Regions from separate parts of the Arthrobacter sp. LFS091 genome, predicted to be linked through region 1. Evidence: riboswitches for the same ligand, from Rfam matches in the RefSeq annotation. Region 1 holds a riboswitch; each other region holds the start of a gene.
The links. Region 1 has a riboswitch for cyclic di-AMP ahead of ACNQOP_RS03295 (hypothetical protein). Riboswitches for the same ligand answer to the same signal wherever they lie in the genome.
Positions count from the first base shown of each region.

Region 2: it holds a riboswitch for cyclic di-AMP, as region 1 does, so the genes downstream of both, ACNQOP_RS05025 (NlpC/P60 family protein) here and ACNQOP_RS03295 (hypothetical protein) in region 1, are expected to answer to the same signal.
Region 3: it holds a riboswitch for cyclic di-AMP, as region 1 does, so the genes downstream of both, ACNQOP_RS07740 (hypothetical protein) here and ACNQOP_RS03295 (hypothetical protein) in region 1, are expected to answer to the same signal.

Region 1 is NZ_JBFPFP010000002.1:113,316-119,380, reverse strand. It holds gene ACNQOP_RS03310 (ArnT family glycosyltransferase) at 1-412, opposite strand, end outside; gene ACNQOP_RS03305 (glycosyltransferase family 39 protein) at 415-2,454, opposite strand; gene ACNQOP_RS03300 (glycosyltransferase) at 2,451-3,806, opposite strand; gene ACNQOP_RS03295 (hypothetical protein) at 3,940-4,794, opposite strand; cyclic di-AMP (ydaO/yuaA leader) riboswitch at 4,798-4,983, opposite strand; gene ACNQOP_RS03290 (ATP-binding protein) at 5,093-6,065, opposite strand, start outside.
Region 2 is NZ_JBFPFP010000002.1:478,754-484,818, forward strand. It holds gene ACNQOP_RS05015 (universal stress protein) at 1-737, opposite strand, end outside; gene ACNQOP_RS05020 (FAD-binding protein) at 1,152-1,853, shown strand; gene ACNQOP_RS05025 (NlpC/P60 family protein) at 1,967-2,752, opposite strand; cyclic di-AMP (ydaO/yuaA leader) riboswitch at 2,756-2,948, opposite strand; gene ACNQOP_RS05030 (copper resistance CopC family protein) at 3,099-3,731, opposite strand; gene ACNQOP_RS05035 (NCS2 family permease) at 3,845-5,287, shown strand; gene hutG (formimidoylglutamase) at 5,362-6,065, shown strand, end outside.
Region 3 is NZ_JBFPFP010000003.1:427,470-433,534, reverse strand. It holds gene ACNQOP_RS07745 (ATP-dependent DNA ligase) at 1-782, opposite strand, end outside; cyclic di-AMP (ydaO/yuaA leader) riboswitch at 1,046-1,191, shown strand; gene ACNQOP_RS07740 (hypothetical protein) at 1,194-2,333, shown strand; gene ACNQOP_RS07735 (PucR family transcriptional regulator) at 2,493-3,707, opposite strand; gene ald (alanine dehydrogenase) at 3,917-5,035, shown strand; gene ACNQOP_RS07725 (hypothetical protein) at 5,165-5,998, opposite strand; gene ACNQOP_RS07720 (RNA polymerase sigma factor) at 5,995-6,065, opposite strand, start outside.

The DNA.
Region 1 (6,065 bases):
CCAGGTACATGATCCACGCCGTCGCCACCCCCATCAACGCCTGGGGAACCAGGATGCTCCAGGAGCTCAGGCCGAACATTCGGACGGACAGTCCAGTGATCCAGAGTGCCGCCGGAGGTTTGTCCACGGTGATGGAGTTGGCGGCGTCGGAGGAGCCGAAAAACCACGCTGTCCAGTCCTGCGAGCCTGCCTGGGCAGCAGCGGAGTAGAACGCGTTGGCCCAGCCGGAAGATCCAAGGCCCCAGATGTAAAGGACTGCAGTTCCCAAAAGGACTGCCGTGAGTTCGAGGCGGTTCCGGACGGGGCCCTGGTTTCTGCGATGTCCGGCCCGGCTTCCTGGCGCCAGACGGCTGCTTTGTGCCGTGGTCGCCTGTCCTGCTGGTTCGGTCAGCGGTTTGAAGTACGTGGTCATGGTCAGCCCACCAGCTTGTAGACGGTAGTGCTGCCAACGGTTTGGGCCTGGTAGTTTGCAGCTACCCAGGCCGCGACCTCGGAGTTGCCACCGCGGCCGCCCATGCCGCCGCCCATGCCGCCGCCGGAGATGAAGTAGCTGATCTGGCCTTTGTCTACCATGTCCTGGAACTGGGCCAGCGTGGGGTAGGGGTCGCCGCCGTTCCAGCCACCAAGGGCGATCACGCTGGTGTTCGTGGCGAGTTCCAGGTCAGCGGCCTGGGTGGCTCCGGAGACAATGGCAGACCACTTGGTGGTGGTGGATTTCAGTAGCGCCGTCAGCTCGGCGTTCGCGGTGCTCCCGCCCGGACCGCCTCCTGCACCATCAAAGTCGCGGCTTCCAGTGTCCAGTCCTGCTCGGGTGTCCAGTCCTGCCCGGGCGCCAAAGCCGCCGCTGGCCGCACCGGCAGGTCCCGACGTCGGAATTGAACCCGAGTGCGGAGTCGCCGCAGTAGCCACTGTCCATGCCCCGGTTCCGAGGCCGCCGGCGAGCAACGACATCACGACGACGGCGGCAGCAGGCAGCCGCCGGAGGCCACCCTTGAGCCTGGTGCCACCCAGTTGATCCACACGAAGCAGGAGAGCGGCTGCAGCAAGGACACCAAGAACCACCACCACGATACGCAGCCACGGCAGCCACGAGGCATCCCGGCCGAGGAGTACCGCGGACCACAGCGCACTTCCCAGCACCACCACTGCCAGCACGATCCGGGGCGTCCACGACGCCCGGCCGCGCCAGAGTTCGACGCATCCGATGCCGACAAGTGCGGCAATAGCCGGTGCCAGGGCCACTGCATAGTACGGGTGGACGATGCCGCTCATGAAGCTGAAGATGCCGGCCGTGACAACCAGCCAGCCGCCCCACATCAGCAGGGCAGCGCGGCTTCGCGACGTGCGGGCTTCGCGGCGGGTAAACCTCAGCCCGGCCACCAGCAGGATCAACGCCGCGGGCAGGAGCCATGAGACTTCACCGCCAAAGCTGGTCCCGAACATACGGCCCAGTCCCGCAGCGCCACCAAAGCCACCGCCACCGAAGCCACCGCCCGGCAGACCGCCACCAAAGCCTCCGCCGCCCGGCAGACCGCCGTCCGCACCGGAACCCCCGGGCATGCCGCCGCCGGCGCCGCCCTCACCCGAACCGGTTATGCGCCCCAGCCCGTTGTAGCCGAAGGTGAGTTCCAGGAAGCTGTTTCCCGCCGAGCCGGCCATATAGGGCCTGGCCGACGCCGGAGTCAGCTGGAAGATCGCAATGTAGGTACCCGCCACGGCAACGATGCCCGCGCCCGCAGCAAGGAGGTGCAGGATTCGCTTGCCCAGAGTTGTGGGAGCGGCCCACAGATAGGCCAGTGCCAAACCCGGCACGATCAGGAACCCTTGGAGCATCTTGCTCAGGAAAGCCAGCCCCACCACTGCGCCTGCCGCGGCCAACCATTTCCAGCCGGCCTTCTCAATGGCGCGGGTTGTCAGGTATGCGGCCAACACCAGGCACAACGTCAGCATGGCGTCGGGGTTGTTGAAGCGGAACATCAGGGCAGCAACGGGGGTCAGCGCCAAAGCGCCACCGGCGAGGAGCCCTGCCGCGGGACCGGACACGCGCTTGACCGTCAGGTACAGAAGCCCGACGGCGGCGACCCCCATGAGAGCCTCCGGAACCAGCATGCTGGTAGGGGAGAAGCCGAAGATCCTGCCAACCAAGGCCGGAATCCAGAGGGATGCCGGCGGCTTGTCCACCGTGATCGCATTGCCGGCATCGAGGGAGCCGAAAAAGAGTGCCGTCCAGTCCTTGGTGCCTGCTTGGATAGCTGCGGCGTAGAAAGAGTTGGCGTATCCGGTGGCGGCAAGGTTCCAGAGATAGAGGAACGCGGTCCCCACCAGAAGCCCGGCGGCGGACGGTCGTACCCAGCGTGGTTGCGGTCCGAAAACGAGGCGCTGCAGGCGGGTCGGTGTTTCCGGGGACTTCATTGGTTCGTCAACGGCATGGCTTGGCTGAAGGGCGGTGATCATTTCGCTGGCACCTCTGTGGTCTTGTCGGAACCCTCGGTTTGAGGGGCCGGTGTGGCGGGTCGGCGGAACACCCACAGGCGGAACAACAGGAAGCGGGCCCCGGTCGCGGCGAGGTTCGCGCCAACTACCGTTGCCACCTCAAGCCAGCGGTCCGGCGTCGTGGTTCCGTGCACCAGGGCCAGCGCGCCCGAGGTGAGTGCCAGGCCGATGCAGAAAACAATCAAGCCTTCAAAGTGGTGGCGGGCGTGGCTGCCGCCCTGGATGCCGAACGTGAAGCGCCGGTTGGCGGCTGTGTTGGCGACGGCCGTCACGATCAGGGCCAGGAAGTTGGCGAGCTGCGGGTCCATGAATCCCCGGCACAGCAGGAAGATCAGCAGGTAGGCCACTGTGGACGCCGCGCCGATCACCGCAAAGCGCACCAGTTGCCCGAACAGGCTGGCGCGTGGGGTCGATTCCGATGTTCGCGACGACGCCGGCAATGGGCCGCGGGCCAAGGCCGCGCGCAGTTCGGGGACAGGGATGCGCCCGGTGACGAGGTCGCGCGTCAGGCGCGCCATTCCGCGGAGGTCGGCCAGGGCGGTTCGTACGACGTCGACACTTGAGTTCGGATCGTCCGTCCAGTCGACGGGGACTTCATGGACGCGGAGGCCGCAGCGCTCGGCCAGGACCAGGAGTTCGGTGTCGAAGAACCAGGCGTTGTCCAGGGTGTGGGGGAGGATCCTGTGGGCGACGTCTGCCCGGATGGCTTTGAAACCGCATTGGGCATCCGAGAACCGGGCGCCCATGAGCGTATGCAGGAGGACGTTGTAGCTGCGGGAGACGAACTCGCGCTTGGGCCCGCGGACAACACGGGAGTTGCGGGAGAGCCGGGTCCCGATGGCGAGGTCCGAGTGGCCGGAGATCAGGGGAGCCAGCAGGGGTGCCAGGGCGGCAAGATCAGTGGAGAGGTCCACGTCCATGTAGGCGAGCACCGGGGACGGGGAGGCGAGCCAGACCTGACGGAGGGCGTTGCCCCGGCCCTTCTCCTCAAAGCGCATGACGCCGATTTCGGGGAGTTCACGGGCCAGGCGCTCGGCGATCTTCAATGTGTTGTCCGTGCTCGCATTGTCCGCGACCGTGATGCGGAACGTATGCGGGAACGTCTCCACCAAATGCCCGTGCAAGCGGCGCAGGCATTCCTCAAGGTCGGTCTCTTCGTTGTGGACGGGAATGGTGACGTCCAGGACAGGGACCGTGGTCCGCGTGTCCACGGGAAAGCGCCGCGGCTGCCGGTAGGGCAAGGCAGGAGCGGCGAAGGTCCCCGCATGGGCGGGGTTCGGCAGCGCACTGGTGGCGGGATCTATGAGCGTCATGCATTCACAGTGGGGCCGCCGATTGTGAGTGCTTTAGGCGGAAGCTGTGACGCGACTGTGTAAGTTGACGGGGCCCCTTAAAAGCGAAAAGCCGCCCCCGGAGCGGGAGCGGCTTTTCGTGAAAGCTCTTGGCTTAGTACCAGTTGTTGGCCAAGTGGAAGGCCAGGGCAGCCGACGGGGATCCGTAGCGTTCCTTGATGTAGTTCAAACCCCACTTGATCTGGGTCTGGTAGTTGGTCTGCCAGTCCGCACCGGCAGAAGCCATCTTGCCGGCCGGAAGCGACTGGACAATACCGTACGCACCGCTGGAAGCGTTGGTGGCAGTGGTCCGCCATCCTGATTCCTTCTCCCACAGCGTGTTCAGGGCGGTCATTTCGCCCGCGCCCCAGCCGTAGCTGCCAAGGATGCTGGCGGCGTAGGCCTTTGCAGCGGCGGGATCGTCCACTGCCTTCGGGGCGGCAGCAGCGGCTGCAGCCTGGGCAGCGGCGGCAGCAGCAGCGTCGGCGGCCTGCTTGGCGGCAGCGTCAGCAGCGGCCTTGTCGGCAGCAGCCTTCTCGGCAGCGGCTTGATCGGCAGCTGCCTTGTCGGCGGCAGCCTGCGCGGCAGCGGCCTGATCAGCGGCGAGCTTGTCGGCTGCGGCCTTGTCGGCGGCGGCCTTGTCTGCAGCAGCCCGGTCGGCTGCACCCTTGGCAGCTGCGGCGTCCATCGAAGCGGAAACTTCAGCGGACTTGTTGGTGCTGACCTGTGCGGCGGCCTGGGTGCCGGCTACGCGGCTTGCCTCGGGGAGGTTCAAGGCCGCGTTGGCGGCGGTACCCAGCGATGCAACGCCCAGTGCAGCGGCGATGACGCCCGCTACAACAGGCATGCGCTTGCCGGACTTGCCCTCACGGGCGGCCTTTTTGAGGACGGTCTGCGACTTGGTCAACTGGGTGTCGTTCTGGTCGCGGTGACGCGCGGAAGGGCGCGTCTGATCGTTAAATTCAGACATTTGTGATTACCTCTCAGCGCCTGCGGAGTTAGCTGTCGGGTTCGGATGAGGTCATCCGGCCGCGCATCACGCTGCGGCTTCACCCCAAGGGCCGGCAAAATGCCTGGGCCCGGAGACTCTGGGTCCCCCGTCTCTGCCTCGGTGAAAGATCGGACTCCGGGAAGTGGCAGAGCTCGGCGCATCCCGGATGTGGGCCGGTTAGGGGCAACCCACCCTTTCGACGGTACAGGAGGTTTCCGCAGAAGTCACATTTAGGTAACAGAGATCACGAAGTCGGTGAGTCGTCTTGCCGGATTCTTTACAGGCGTTCGGTAGTGGCGGTAGGCAGCCGGAGGGCGAACTCGGTGCGCCCCGGCCTGGACGTCACTTCGACGCTTCCGCCGTGCGCTTGAACGATGGATTCCACTATCGACAAGCCCAACCCCGAGGTCCCTTCCGAGCCCGATCTCGCCGCGTCGGCACGGGCAAAACGGGAGAAGATGCGGCTCTGGAATTCCTGCGGTATGCCAGGACCGTTGTCGGTCACGGTCACCACTGCGCTGCCATCCGCGGAGAGCATGACTCCAGTGACCACCGTTGTTCCCGGGTCGGTGTGTTTGCGGGCATTCGAGAGCAAGTTCGCCAGCACCTGGTGCAATTGCGTGGCATCGCCGCGTACGGTGACGGGCTCCCCGGGGAGCTGCAGTTGCCAGATGTGGTCCGGCGCCATGACTTTTTCGTCACTCACGGTCTCGATCACCAACTGGGTCAGGTCCACGTCCGTGACCTTCAACGGCTGGCCCTCGTCCAACCTCGCCAGCAACAGCAGGTCCTCCACCAGCGTAGTCATGCGTTCGGACTGGCTTTGTACCCGGGCCAAGGACTTCCTGCCGTCGTCCGTAAAGGTCTCGGTCATCCGAAGCAGCTCGGTGTAGCCACGGATGGCGGTCAGCGGCGTCCGGAGCTCGTGCGAGGCATCGGCAACGAACTGCCTCACTTTGGTCTCGCTCTCCTGACGGGCCTCTAACGCGCTGGAGACGTTGTTCAGCATCTGGTTCAGGGCGTGGCCCACGCTCCCCACTTCGGTCCCGGGATGGGAGGCCGACGGCGGGACACGCACCGCAAGTGCCACTTCACCGGCGTCGAGAGGCAGCCGTGAAACCTTGGTGGCGACATCGGAAAGCTGCTCCAGGGGCCACATGGTGCGACGGATGATCACGGTCCCCACGAGGCCGATCACCACCAGGCCGCCCAGTGACACCAGAACCATGGTCCAGACCAGCGAAGCCTCT
Region 2 (6,065 bases), 370 kb from region 1:
GCGAAGAGGGCATCGCGATCAAGTGGGGCCGGTACCCACGCGAGGGAACCACTGTATTGGGGAACAGCGCAGATCACACGGAGCTTGGCGCCCATGCGCTGTGCCTGCTCCGCAGCCTCGAGAACAGCTACGCGGGCCTGCTCGGAGCCGTCCACGCCTACTGCCACAACATTCTCGACGGTACGGGGGCCGGCCTTGGCGTGCTCGGCTTTGATGTGTTTGTCCTCGGTGCTCTCCCCAAGGCGGTCCGCGCAGTACAGCGGTACGGTCACCGTGGGGCACTTGGCATGGGCGGGCAAAGCACTGCTCACCGACCCCAGGAGGCGCCCAACGAATCCGCCGCGGCCCCGGCTCCCGAAGACCAGAAGCGCTGCTTCAGCCGAGAGGTCGAGGAGGACACCTGCGGCATCACCGTTTTCGACCGAAGCATCCACGTCGATCGAATAGGCAGAAACCTTGTCCATGGCTTGCTTGACGATTGCATCGGCGCCTTCGCGGATGACGGAGTCGTCCACGGTGGCGTAGCCTCCGTCCAGACCAGATGCGGCAAAAATGGGGACCGAGTAGGCCGTTACGATATGCAAGGGGAGCTGGCGACGCTCTGCTTCACGCGCTGCCCAGACCAAGGCGCACTGGCCGTGCTCGGATCCGTCCACTCCAACGACGATGCCGCCGGGGGCAACCGCCGATTCCTCGCCATCGCGTGGCACTTCATTGTGTCCTTCGTGCTGGTCCATGGGGCCCGCCTCTCCACCTACTGCTTGATGTTCCGGCTATTCTGCCAGAGGTTCTCCGCACTGGATTCCCTGACTCTTCAAATGTCAATGGCCGGGGTAGGAGAAACTTGGAATCTCTCCTTCCAATGCCCACTATTCTCGGTCGGAAGTGCCGAATCAAGGCGACTTCGGGCTATGTGCATAACGGTCCGGGCTCAGTTCAAACCACACGGGATCGGCCTGCTGGCGGACACGAAAAACACGACGCCGGGACGGCTACCCATGGCCGAAAAAGTTCGGTAGTGTTCGAGTCACCGAATAGCCGGGCAGCGTGTCTCATGACACACCCCGGCTGTTAATTTGCGGCCGCTTGGGGAACTCGGACGCGATCCCACGCGATGCCGCAGGGCACACACGTCAAGGAGGAACCAAGCAGTGTCACTCACGCCTGATTCCGGCACGGAACGAACCACCACAGTGGTCATCGGCGCCGGCCTCTCCGGTCTGGCTGTTGCCAGCGAGCTTAGCCGCTACGGGGTGGGCTCCATCGTCGTTGACGGGTTCGGGTCGCTGTCAGCCACCGGGCCTTCGACCCACACTGGAATGCTCCAGCGCTGCGACATCGCCGATCCCGCCATGCAGGAACGCAGCGAGATTCTCCGCCACCTGCGCAACTACGCCGCCAACCATCAATTGGACGTTCGCAGCACCACCCGTGCCGTTCGCCTGGATTTCCTGGGCTCCGACCCGTCGCAGCAGATAGGGCACGGCCCCACCGGAAGCACCGCATCGGCCACCCTCCGGGGCAGGATCGTTTTCGGCCCCCTCGAATCCACTCCCCGTCAGTGGGCGGTCCACACCGCCCAAGGTGTCCTGCTGGCCGACCACGTCGTGGTGACGCGCTGCGCCCAGAGCCAGCTGCGCCGGATGCTGGCAGAACTTGGAATTGCCGTCGGCCAGAATTTCGCCGCGGCAATGCGTGCCGTGGGGATGCACCTTGTAGGCGTCGGAGAACTCATTACCCCGACTCCCAAAGAAGTCCTTCGGCAGGCCAAAGCTGTGGGGCAGGCTATTTCCGCCAGGGTGGCCCTACCGGCAGGCAACGGCATGGCCGGCAGCGGCGTAGCCATCGCCTAGGACGGCCGCTTCACCGCCACTGGAACTTTTGCGCACATTTCTTAACGCCAAAGGCCGGCACCCTCGAAGAATGAATCTTCGAAGATGCCGGCCTTTGAACTGAAGCGTGAGGCTTATGCGCCTGCGCGTACGTACGTGATGGGACCAGTTGCGGTCAACCAGCTGATCGGGTGGATGCCCGTCTGGTTGCCGTTGATGCCACCGCTGATGGCCTGGCCGTTGCCGATGTAGATGGCAACGTGGCCGGACTGGACGATCATGTCGCCGGGCTGGGGGTCACTGACAACCTTGCCGTAGTTCAGGAACTGCATGGGAGCCAGGTCACCAACAGGGATGCCTGCGGAGCCGAGGGCCCGCTCCACCATTGCGGTGCAGTCCTGCATGATGCCGATCTGGGCGTAAGCCGAGGCGACCATGGCTGCGTTGACTCCACCGACGGCCGGTGCAGCGGCTGCGGGAGCAGCAGCAGCCGGAGCGGCTGCAACCGAAGCGGCAGCCTTTGCGACAGGAGCGGCCGCAGCGGTTGTTGCCACTGCTGCCTTCTTGGCTACAGGTGCCTCAACAACGGGAGCCGGCTTTTCGATGACCGGAGCTGCTACGGATGCAACAGCAGGGCGCTCGAAGTTGACGGTAGCCGTGGCGGCGGCGGTTACAACCTTGGTGGGGGCCTCGGAAACGGTCTCGGCGACCGTGGCGGGGCTGGAGTCGCGCTGAACCGGGGTTTCGGCTGCGTGTGCAGCGATGGAGCCGGTCAACACAAGGCCCGAGGCTGCTGCGATAACAGCTGCCTGGCGGCCAGCGCCGGAAGCGTTGCTGGCGACTGCCTTGGAGATGGAGATGAACGGATTAGGACGTACGCTGTCCGCCTTACGACGGCCGCGAAGAATGCTTGAAGACATGAAAAAGCCTCTCCCGATGCCTGCGAGGTTAGCTGTCGGATTCGGATGGGAGTCACCCGGCCACTATCCCCCGCTGTTCAGCGGAAGCATCGTGACTTCACCCCAAGGCACGCTCGAAAGCGACCTAAATTGGGTTCCCCGTCTCTGCCGTAAGGTTTGTCTGCGAACGGATTCCGGACTGCGGCAGAGCTAGGCAATCAGGCCGGAAGTGCCCGCTACGTGGAACAGGCACAGCTACTACGGTACGCGATGATCTCGCCGAAGTCACATTTAAGTAACGAGAACCGGGGTTTTGGCGTGTCGCAGTGACCAATCCGAGATATTCGCAGCTACGTAGAAAAGCCTGTTATTCCGCGGAATCTCCCGCATTTGAGTCGCTGGAGGCGGCGAGTTTCTTCCGGGCGGTAACGGCGAGATAGATCACAAGGCCCACAGCAACCACGGCCAGTCCCACGATGCTCCACGGGAAAGGTTGGGACGCGTCAGCGGCCGGGGTACTGGTGGCAGTGCCTGGCGCTGCAGTTCCTGCCGTCGGAACCGTATTTGAAGGTGCCGACGACGACGGCGAGGCACCCGCCGTGCCGCTCGTCGCCGTCGTGCTTCCAGCAGCGGCCTTGAACGTGAAGGTGCCCTCGATGGGGTGCGAGTCGGAGCTGACGACCCTCCAGACCACGGTGTATTCGCCGGCCGGCGCGCCTTCTCGGATCTTCTGGACCGCCTGGTTGTCGATGATTTCGACGGGCCCATCCGCCCAGTTTTCGCCACCCGCAGCGACCGTAACGCCCGATCCGATGGCCAGCGGCCGGTTGTTGAACGTGATGGAGACCGACGCCGGGACAGCTGCCACGCTGGAGCCGTTGCCCGGCGCTGTGGATTCGGCGACGTCGTGCGCGGAGGCCGGGCCCGCGGAAAACAGCAAAGCGGATGCGAAGGCCAGGGCGGCAACGACGGCGGCCAGAAGCGGGCGGATGGTGCGCATGGGGCGGTTTCTCCTAGTGTTGGCTTCCTTACAGACTAGGCGAATCGTCAGGGGGCCCATATCCGACGGCATAGGATTTGAGGGCACACTCCCCTCGATCCCCGGAGTCCTTCATGCTTAAACAAGGTTCTGCCATCGACCGCTACTTCAAAATTTCCGAGCGTGGCTCCACATACTCCCGGGAAATCCGAGGCGGCTTCGCAACCTTCTTCGCCATGAGCTACATCGTGGTCCTCAACCCCCTGATCCTTTCCGGGCAGGATTCCAGCGGAGCGTCGCTGGGATTCACCGCCGTCGCGGCCACCACGGCATTCGTCGCGGGCATCCTGACCATCCTCATGGGCGCCTGGGCCAAGCACCCGTTCGCCGTGGCCACGGGCCTGGGCGTTAACGCGTTCGTAGCGGTGACCGTCGCCTCGCACCCGGGCCTGACCTGGCCGGACATGATGGGCCTTGTGGTGCTCTCGGGCCTTACCATGCTGATCCTGGTGCTCACCGGTTTCCGTACCGCCGTGTTCAAAGCCGTACCGGAAGCGCTCAAGACAGCGATCGTGGTGGGCATCGGCCTCTTCATCGCACTGATCGGCCTGGTCAATGCAGGGTTTGTCCGCCGCATCCCTGACGCCGCCGGCACAACCGTTCCGCTGGGATTGGGCGTCGACGGGAAACTGCTCGGCTGGCCCACGTTGGTGTTTGCGTTCGGCCTGATCCTGACCATCGCACTGGTGGTCCGCAAGGTCCGTGGCGCCATCCTGATCGGCATCGTGGCATCGACGGCTTTGGCCGCCATCCTTGAGTTCACGCTCCACATCGGCCCGAGCAACGACGGCACCAACATCAACCCGCGCGGCTGGTCCCTTGTTGCCCCGACCCTGACCAAGTGGGGTGCACCGGACCTGTCCCTTATAGGGAAGGCCAACCCCTTCGGCGCGTTTGAACACCTCGGCTTTATTGCCGCAGCGCTCCTGGCATTCGTGATCCTTTTGAGCATCTTCTTCGACGCGATGGGCACCATGGTCGGCCTGGCCAACGAAGCAGGGACCGTTGACAAGGATGGCAACATCCCCAACGTTGACCGGGTCCTGCAGGTGGATGCCCTCGGCGCGATCGTCGGCGGCGGCGCATCTGTTTCCTCCAACCAGATCTTCGTTGAGTCCGGCGCAGGCATCGGCGAAGGCGCACGCACCGGTCTCGCCTCAATCGTTACCGGCGTGTTGTTCCTGGTGGCCATGTTCTTCACGCCGCTGATCAACCTCGTCCCCTTCGAAGCCGTGGCGCCCGCGCTGGTTGTTGTGGGCTTCATGATGGTTTCCCAGGTGGGCAAGATCGACTGGCAGGACTGGGGCGTGGGCATTCCCGCCTTCCTGACCATCGCCCTCATGCCGTTCACGTACTCCATCGCAAACGGCCTGGGTGCGGGGTTCATCTCCTTCGTCCTGATCCGCACGTTCCAGGGCCGCGCCCGCGAAGTACACCCGCTCATGTGGGCCGTCGCCGCCGCGTTCCTGCTGTTCTTCGGAATCGGAACAGTGGAGGAACTGCTGGGCGTCAAATAGCCCAGTCCGCAATCCCAGACACACCCCACCTCTTTTTGCTGGTTTCGGCATCGGAGGTGGGGTGTGCTTTAACCATGGAAACAAGCGTCCCCACAGTAGATGTCAGCCCCACCCCGTGGACCGGACGGTTCGACGGCGACGGCGCCGAGCATCGACGCTGGTGGCAGGCCGTTGCCCCGCACACGCCCGAAGCCTCCGCAGCAGCCGTGCGCCCCGCCGTCGTGCTTGGTTTTTGCAGCGACGCCGGGGTGCTTCGCAACAAGGGCCGCACAGGTGCGGCAGCGGCCCCTGCCGCGATCCGTTCGGCGCTTGGCCCCCTTGCCTTCCATCTGGGCCGGGACGTGTTCGACGCCGGTGACGTAGTTGTGGAGGACGACTCATTGGAAGCGGGCCAAAAGCGCGCCGGCCGCGCTATTTCGGTACTGCTCGACGCCGGGAACCTCACCGTGGTGCTGGGCGGCGGACATGAGACCGCGTTCGCCAGCTACCTGGGCGTTGCCGGTTCTGAGGTGCTCCAAGGCAAGCGGCTGGGCGTCCTGAACCTGGATGCCCACTTTGACCTGCGAGATGACCCCACGCCGAGCTCGGGCACCCCGTTCCTGCAGATGGCCCGCGCGGAAGCTGCCGTGGGACGCGAACTGCAGTACGCCGTCGTCGGAATTTCCGAACCAAACAACACGCGGACGCTCTTCGACACGGCGGACCGGCTCGGCGTGAAGTACCTTCTCGATGAACAATGCTCGGCGGAAGCCGCGGAGATCTTTGTTGCCGATTTCCT
Region 3 (6,065 bases), on a different contig from region 1:
GCGAGATCCACCTGGTAGGGCTCAAGCTCGGCAACCAGTGCTTCCCGCTTGGCCATGGGGAACGATGCCACCACCCCCACGTGGTGCAGCCGACCGGCGTCGTCGTAGAGCCCCAACAACATGGAACCCACCACCTTCGCAGTTTTGTGCCAGCGGAACCCGGCCACCACACAGTCCGCGGTCCGAACATGCTTGGTCTTGAACATCACGCGCTTATTGGGTTGGTAGGTTCCATCCAGCGGCTTGGAGAGAACCCCGTCCAGGCCGGCGCCCTCCAACTGCACGAACCATTCCTTGGCCCGCTCGAGGTCTGTTACCGCCGGAGTCACATAGACGGGCGGTTCGGCCTTGGCCAAGGCCGATTCCAGGATGGCCCGGCGCTCTGAGAACGGCCTGCCCATCAGGTCTTCCTCGCCCAGGGCAAGAATGTCGAACGCGACCATGGAAGCCGGCGTTTTCTCGGCGAGCATCCTGACCCGGCTGTCCGCGGGGTGGATCCGTTGCTGGAGGACCTCGAATTCCAACCTGTTGCCCTCGATCAGGACGATCTCACCGTCGATCACACACTTCTCCGGGAGGTTCTTCCTCAGCGCCTCAACCAGCTCGGGAAAGTAGCGCGTCATGGGCTTCTCGTTGCGGCTGCCCAGGATGACCTCGTCCCCATCCTTGAAAACGATGGTCCGGAAGCCATCCCACTTCGGCTCGTAGTGACCCACATCGGGGATGTCCGGAACTGATTTGGCAAGCATGGGCGAGACGGGCGGCATCACTGGCAGGTCCATAGGAAATGTCTACCCTGCCGTCGGACGCCGAAGCTAGTCTTAGGCGGTGGATATCTTGGCCGTGTTGGGGGCAGTACTCGGAGATCCAGCACCAGCTGCCGGCTCCCGCACCGGCCCCGAAGCGTAGGCGCCCGGAGCCTCCGGTTTAGCCCGACCTACCGTCCGTTACATTAATGTGACTTTACTTTCCGGCTCATGTACCGTCGTAGGGCGACCCGTATCTCCGCTGGGCCGCTTCCGGATTGACGCCGAGCTCTGCCGCAATCCGGGATCCGCCAGACCCGCGGCAGAGGCGGGGGACCCACAGTTCCCGGGCTTGTTTCCAAGCCCTCGGGGTGAAGCCGCTGAGGCGGCCGGACGGCCTCGTCCGAACCCGACAGCTAACCTCGAAGGCGTTGAGAGGCAACCACCATGTCCCCAACCATGGATCAGCCGCGCCGCGCCCTCATCGAACGCGAGCGCACCAAGCCAACCGGACGCCGTCGGGCCGAAGCCAGCGGATCCGCCACAGAACCAGCAACGGCGCCTGAGGCACCAAGCACGACGCCGGAACCCACCGCTGCTGCCAGGCCCACCACGCGCGCGGCCGCCCGTGCAGCGGAGCGGGAAAGGGCAGCCCGGGCTGAAGCCGAACCCGCAGAACCGGCCACCGCCGCGATCCCGGCAGTACGGGCAGCCCAAGCCGCGGCACCGCGGTCGACCACACCGGGCCCTCCCACTGCAGCCATCCCCATCGTCGACGTTGCCAAGCCGGCACCCAAGCCGGACACGCAGCAGTCCACACCATCGGAGCCCGCCACGGCAGCCATCCCCATCGTCGACGTTGCCGGGCCGGCACCTATTCCCGTCCCCGCCAGGACCGGCTTTGGCTCGTCGTCGTCGTTCAACCGCGAACCCCAAGCCGTGCTTCGAAAGGCCGCATCGGTCAAGCACATGAGCCAGCGCATGGCCGTGGTCGCCGGCGCCGTCGGGCTGGTGCTCACGGCGGGAGGCCTCGGCCAGGCCCTTGAGCTGCCGTTCTTCGGCCATGAAACCCCCGCCCAGGATGCGAGCGCCCATGGGGACAGGGAGTCGGGCTCGGCTGCGCCCGGGCCTCGGGCTTCCTATTCCACCGCGTCCTCACCGTCGGCCTCGTCGGCAGCGCCAACAGCGTCATCCTCATCGGCAGCCGGTCAGCCGGCGACCGTCCCCGAGGCACCTTCTGAAGTGTCGCCGTCGTCGGTTCCGGCCCCGCACGTCTCGCTTGCGGCCCCGGTTTGGGTTCCTTCGGCGGCGCCGTCGGCGGCTAACCCAGCGCCGGGTGCCTCCGCGGCCGTCCCGACGCAGCCTGCCCCGGCCCCCACCGATACAGTCACGACGGCGCCGTCTCCGGCCCCGACAACCACGCCGACGCCGACCACCACCCCGACGCCCGCGCCGACACCCACGTCGACGTCGACCGCCACTCCCAAGCCGCGCCCCACCGGGAACCCCACCGCCGGAACGAACCCGCAATCCACTGGGACCGCCCTCGACGCGATCCTGGACGCCGCCAAGAAGGCCGTGAAGTGAGCACCCGGCTACCCCGTACGGCAACGCCGATCGGATGGCATGGCCGGTACTGCACCAGCAGCCGGACCGCCACGTTCAGGCGAAGGATGGGCCGCTGGAGCTGCCAGCGGTTGAGGCGTTCCTAGTCCTCGGATCCCCAAAACAGGGAGCACAGGCCGCCTAGATCCTGGGTCGCCGTGCCCAGCGGTGTGCTTTCAGGGCCGCATGCAGTTCAAGCCGGATCGCGCCGCTCAACGGGTCAGCCCCGATGAGCTGGCGGATCCGGCCCAGCCGGTTGTAGATGCTGCTCCTGTGGAGATGGAGCTTCGCTGCGACGTCCTGGACGGAACCGTCATTGTCGTAGAGCAACTCCAGGACCGGGAGGAGCTCGCCGTTCCTGTCCTGATCCTCCAGCGTCCGGTAGTGGACCGATCCGGTGTCATCCCAGCCACCGGGCGCCAAAAGGCGATCAAAGAGTTGGTAAACCCCTACCGCCCGGCTTTCCACGAGCTCGCCGAGCGGCAGGTCAACCGCGGCAGCCTGGGCCGCTACTTTGGACTGGCGGTAGGCGCTGGAGATCTGCCGGATCACCTGGAATGGTTCACTGATGCCAAGGATGACGCGGTCCACCGTCCTTCCGGCGCGCTTGGCGAGTTCCAGTTGGTAGTGCACCAGTACCTGTGCGTGGTCTGCCCTCCCGCCTGATTCCCGGAACAGGACCACCGAATGCGTCTCGGTTCCGGCACTGAACAAGGCGGCGTTGACACCGATCGTGGACTGCAGCGCCGCTGAGCGGTGGGTGAGGGTTGCTGCGATGGGGTCGACGGCGGACCCGGCACCGTCCGGGTCGAGGATGGTCACCAGCTGCCATGGACCCCGCCCCTGGATTTCCTTCCACCCGGCTACGGCAGCCACCGCGTTGGATTCGCCGTTGCAGGCCGAAAGGAATTCCTGCTCGCGGCGGCGCCGAAACTCTGATTCGGCCGTGTTGGAGTCGAGGAGCAGTCCCGCCAACAGGTCCAGTTCGTCCCGTACGCCGGGCAGTTCGGCGAGTATCGCCGTCGCGCTTTGCTCTTCAACGTCCAACTGCACCCACAGGTAGCCGACCCGGAATCCGCGGACCAGTAGCGGGACGCAGACCCGGCCCAACATCCCGAGTTCGTCGTTGGCGGGAACCACCACCGGGCGTACTGCCGTGGAGATGCCGTGGGACAGCTGCCAGGCGCTGACGTCGGTGGGGACGCGCTTGCTGAGCAGGAAGTTCACGCGGACGCGGTCGGCGTGCGACTGGTTGGAGCTGTAGGCGAGGAGCACGCCATCGAGGTCTTCCAGTGACAAGCCGCGGCCGAGCTTCAACGCGACGCGTTCTACGATCTGTTCCACGTCCTGCTGCATCTGGAAAGCGTACCAACAGGAGGCGACACCTGACGCTTGAGTGCTCGACAAATGTCGAGTCCATATGAAGAAGATCGTTGAATTTCCGGCCTTTTGCTGACTGGTAGCCCTGGGCTTCCATGTCGCCTGCCTCACAGCCGGATTTATTCTGGAACCACAGCCCGCAACACATTTTCGGCCGAAGAGGCCGCTAACGATGGAGCCCACAAATGATCATCGGCGTCCCCAAAGAAATCAAGAACAACGAATTCCGCGTAGCCATCACGGCCGCAGGTGTCCACGAATTCCGCACGCACGGACACACCGTTCTGGTTGAGCGCGGCGCAGGCCTCGGCTCGGGCATCACCGATGAGGAATACTCGATCGCCGGCGCCGAAATCGTCAACGAAGCCGATGACGTCTGGGGCCGTGCGGACATGGTCATGAAGGTCAAGGAACCCATCGCGGCCGAGTACCACCGCTTCCGCAAGGGCCTGATCCTCTTCACCTACCTGCACCTTGCCGCAGAGCCCGAACTCACTGCAGAGCTCATCAACTCCGGCGTCACGGCCATCGCCTACGAAACCGTGCAGGAAGGCCGCGCCCTTCCGCTGCTGGCACCGATGTCCGAGGTCGCAGGCCGCCTCTCCGTCGTGGTCGGCGCTTCCTCGCTGATGGCTCCGGCCGGCGGCAAGGGCGTCCTGCTGGGCGGCGTACCGGGCGTCCGTCCGGCCAAGGTTGTTGTCCTGGGTGCCGGCGTTGCTGGAACCAACGCCGCTGCCATGGCGCTGGGCCTCGGTGCTGATGTCACCATCATGGACATCAACATCAACCGGCTGCGCGAACTCGACGCCCTCTACCAGGGCCGCCTGAAGACCGTTGCCTCCAACGCCTACGAGATCGAGAAGTCAGTTATCGATGCAGATCTCGTGATCGGCTCCGTCCTGATCCCGGGCGCCAAGGCTCCCAAGCTGGTGACCAACGAGCTCGTTGCCCGCATGAAGCCGGGCTCGGTCCTGGTGGACATCGCCGTGGACCAGGGCGGCTGCTTCGAGGACACGCACCCCACCACCCACCAGGAACCGACGTACAAGGTCCACAACTCGATCTTCTACTGCGTTGCCAACATGCCTGGCGCCGTTCCGAACACCTCCACGTACGCACTGACCAACGTCACCCTGCGCTACGCCGTGGCACTGGCCAACCTGGGCGTCAAGGCCGCCTTCGACCGCGACCCCGCCCTGGCAGCCGGCCTCAACATCGCCGCCGGCCACGTGGCACACCACTCCGTTTCCGAGGCGCACAACCTGCCCCTCGTCAACGACTGGCACAGCCTGGTTTCCGCCTAACGGGCAAAACCACACCCGCCCGCGGGCGGGGGGCGGCTCCCACCCGACGCCGCACCCCGCCGTCGTGGTTTAAGGCGTGCCGAGATGGCAGAAAATGCCAATATTCCTGACGAACATTGGCATTTTCCGTCACTTCGAGGGGATGACGGGCGGTGAGGGTTCCAGGCGGATGGGAACGGGTACCGGGAGGTCCGATGGGCGAAGCTTTCCCGGGTCGATGGTGGGAGGAACCACGGCCGGAGGCGTCACGGGTACTGCCGGGGGTGTGGGAATGACTCCGTTGCCGGGCTCGCCCCGCGAGGGAACCTTGGGTGCTTTTGTTGCTGCGCTCCCGCCGGGTTGCGCCTGGGAACCGCGTTCATGGGCGCTTGGCTCCGGCAAAGCGGGCGCCTGGCCGGGTTGGCTCTGCACAGGAGTGGGCCTGACGTCCCCGGAAGGCGACTCAGTGGTCGAACCCGCCGGTCCGCCCTGTTTCGGAGCGGATCCCGCGCCGGGCGCCAGCTGTGAAACCACCGAACCGATGGCTGCCCCAAGATGCTGGAAGGCGCCCGGGATGCCACCCTCGGACGCGGCCGCAGCCGTAGCACCGCCAGCCAGGGAGACAACAACGGCCAGGCCGGCAATGGCGGCGCGGCGCTTCTTCCGTCTCCGCGCGGCAAGTTCGTCGTGTGCGGCAGGTTCGTTGTGCGCGGCAAGTTCGTCGTGTGCGGCAAGTTCGTTGTGCGCGGCAAGTTCGTCGTGTGCGGCAAGTTCGTTGTGCGCGGCAGGTTGGTCGCGCACCGCGGGGGCCGGGACCATCAGCGCCCGGACGGCTTCAGACGGCAGAGGCGCCGTGGCCGCCAGTGAGCGGAGTTCGAGCAGTTCGGCGCGGACCCCGGCATCGCCCTCCAACCCGGAACCGGCCAACAGGTGGTCGATCGCTTCCGCGTCGTGCCGCCCGCGGGGCGGAAAATGTTCGCTCATGATGTGCCGTTCGTTTGTTGTGCCCGTTTCTTCAGTGCGCCCAATGCCCTGCGCTGCAACTGCTTCA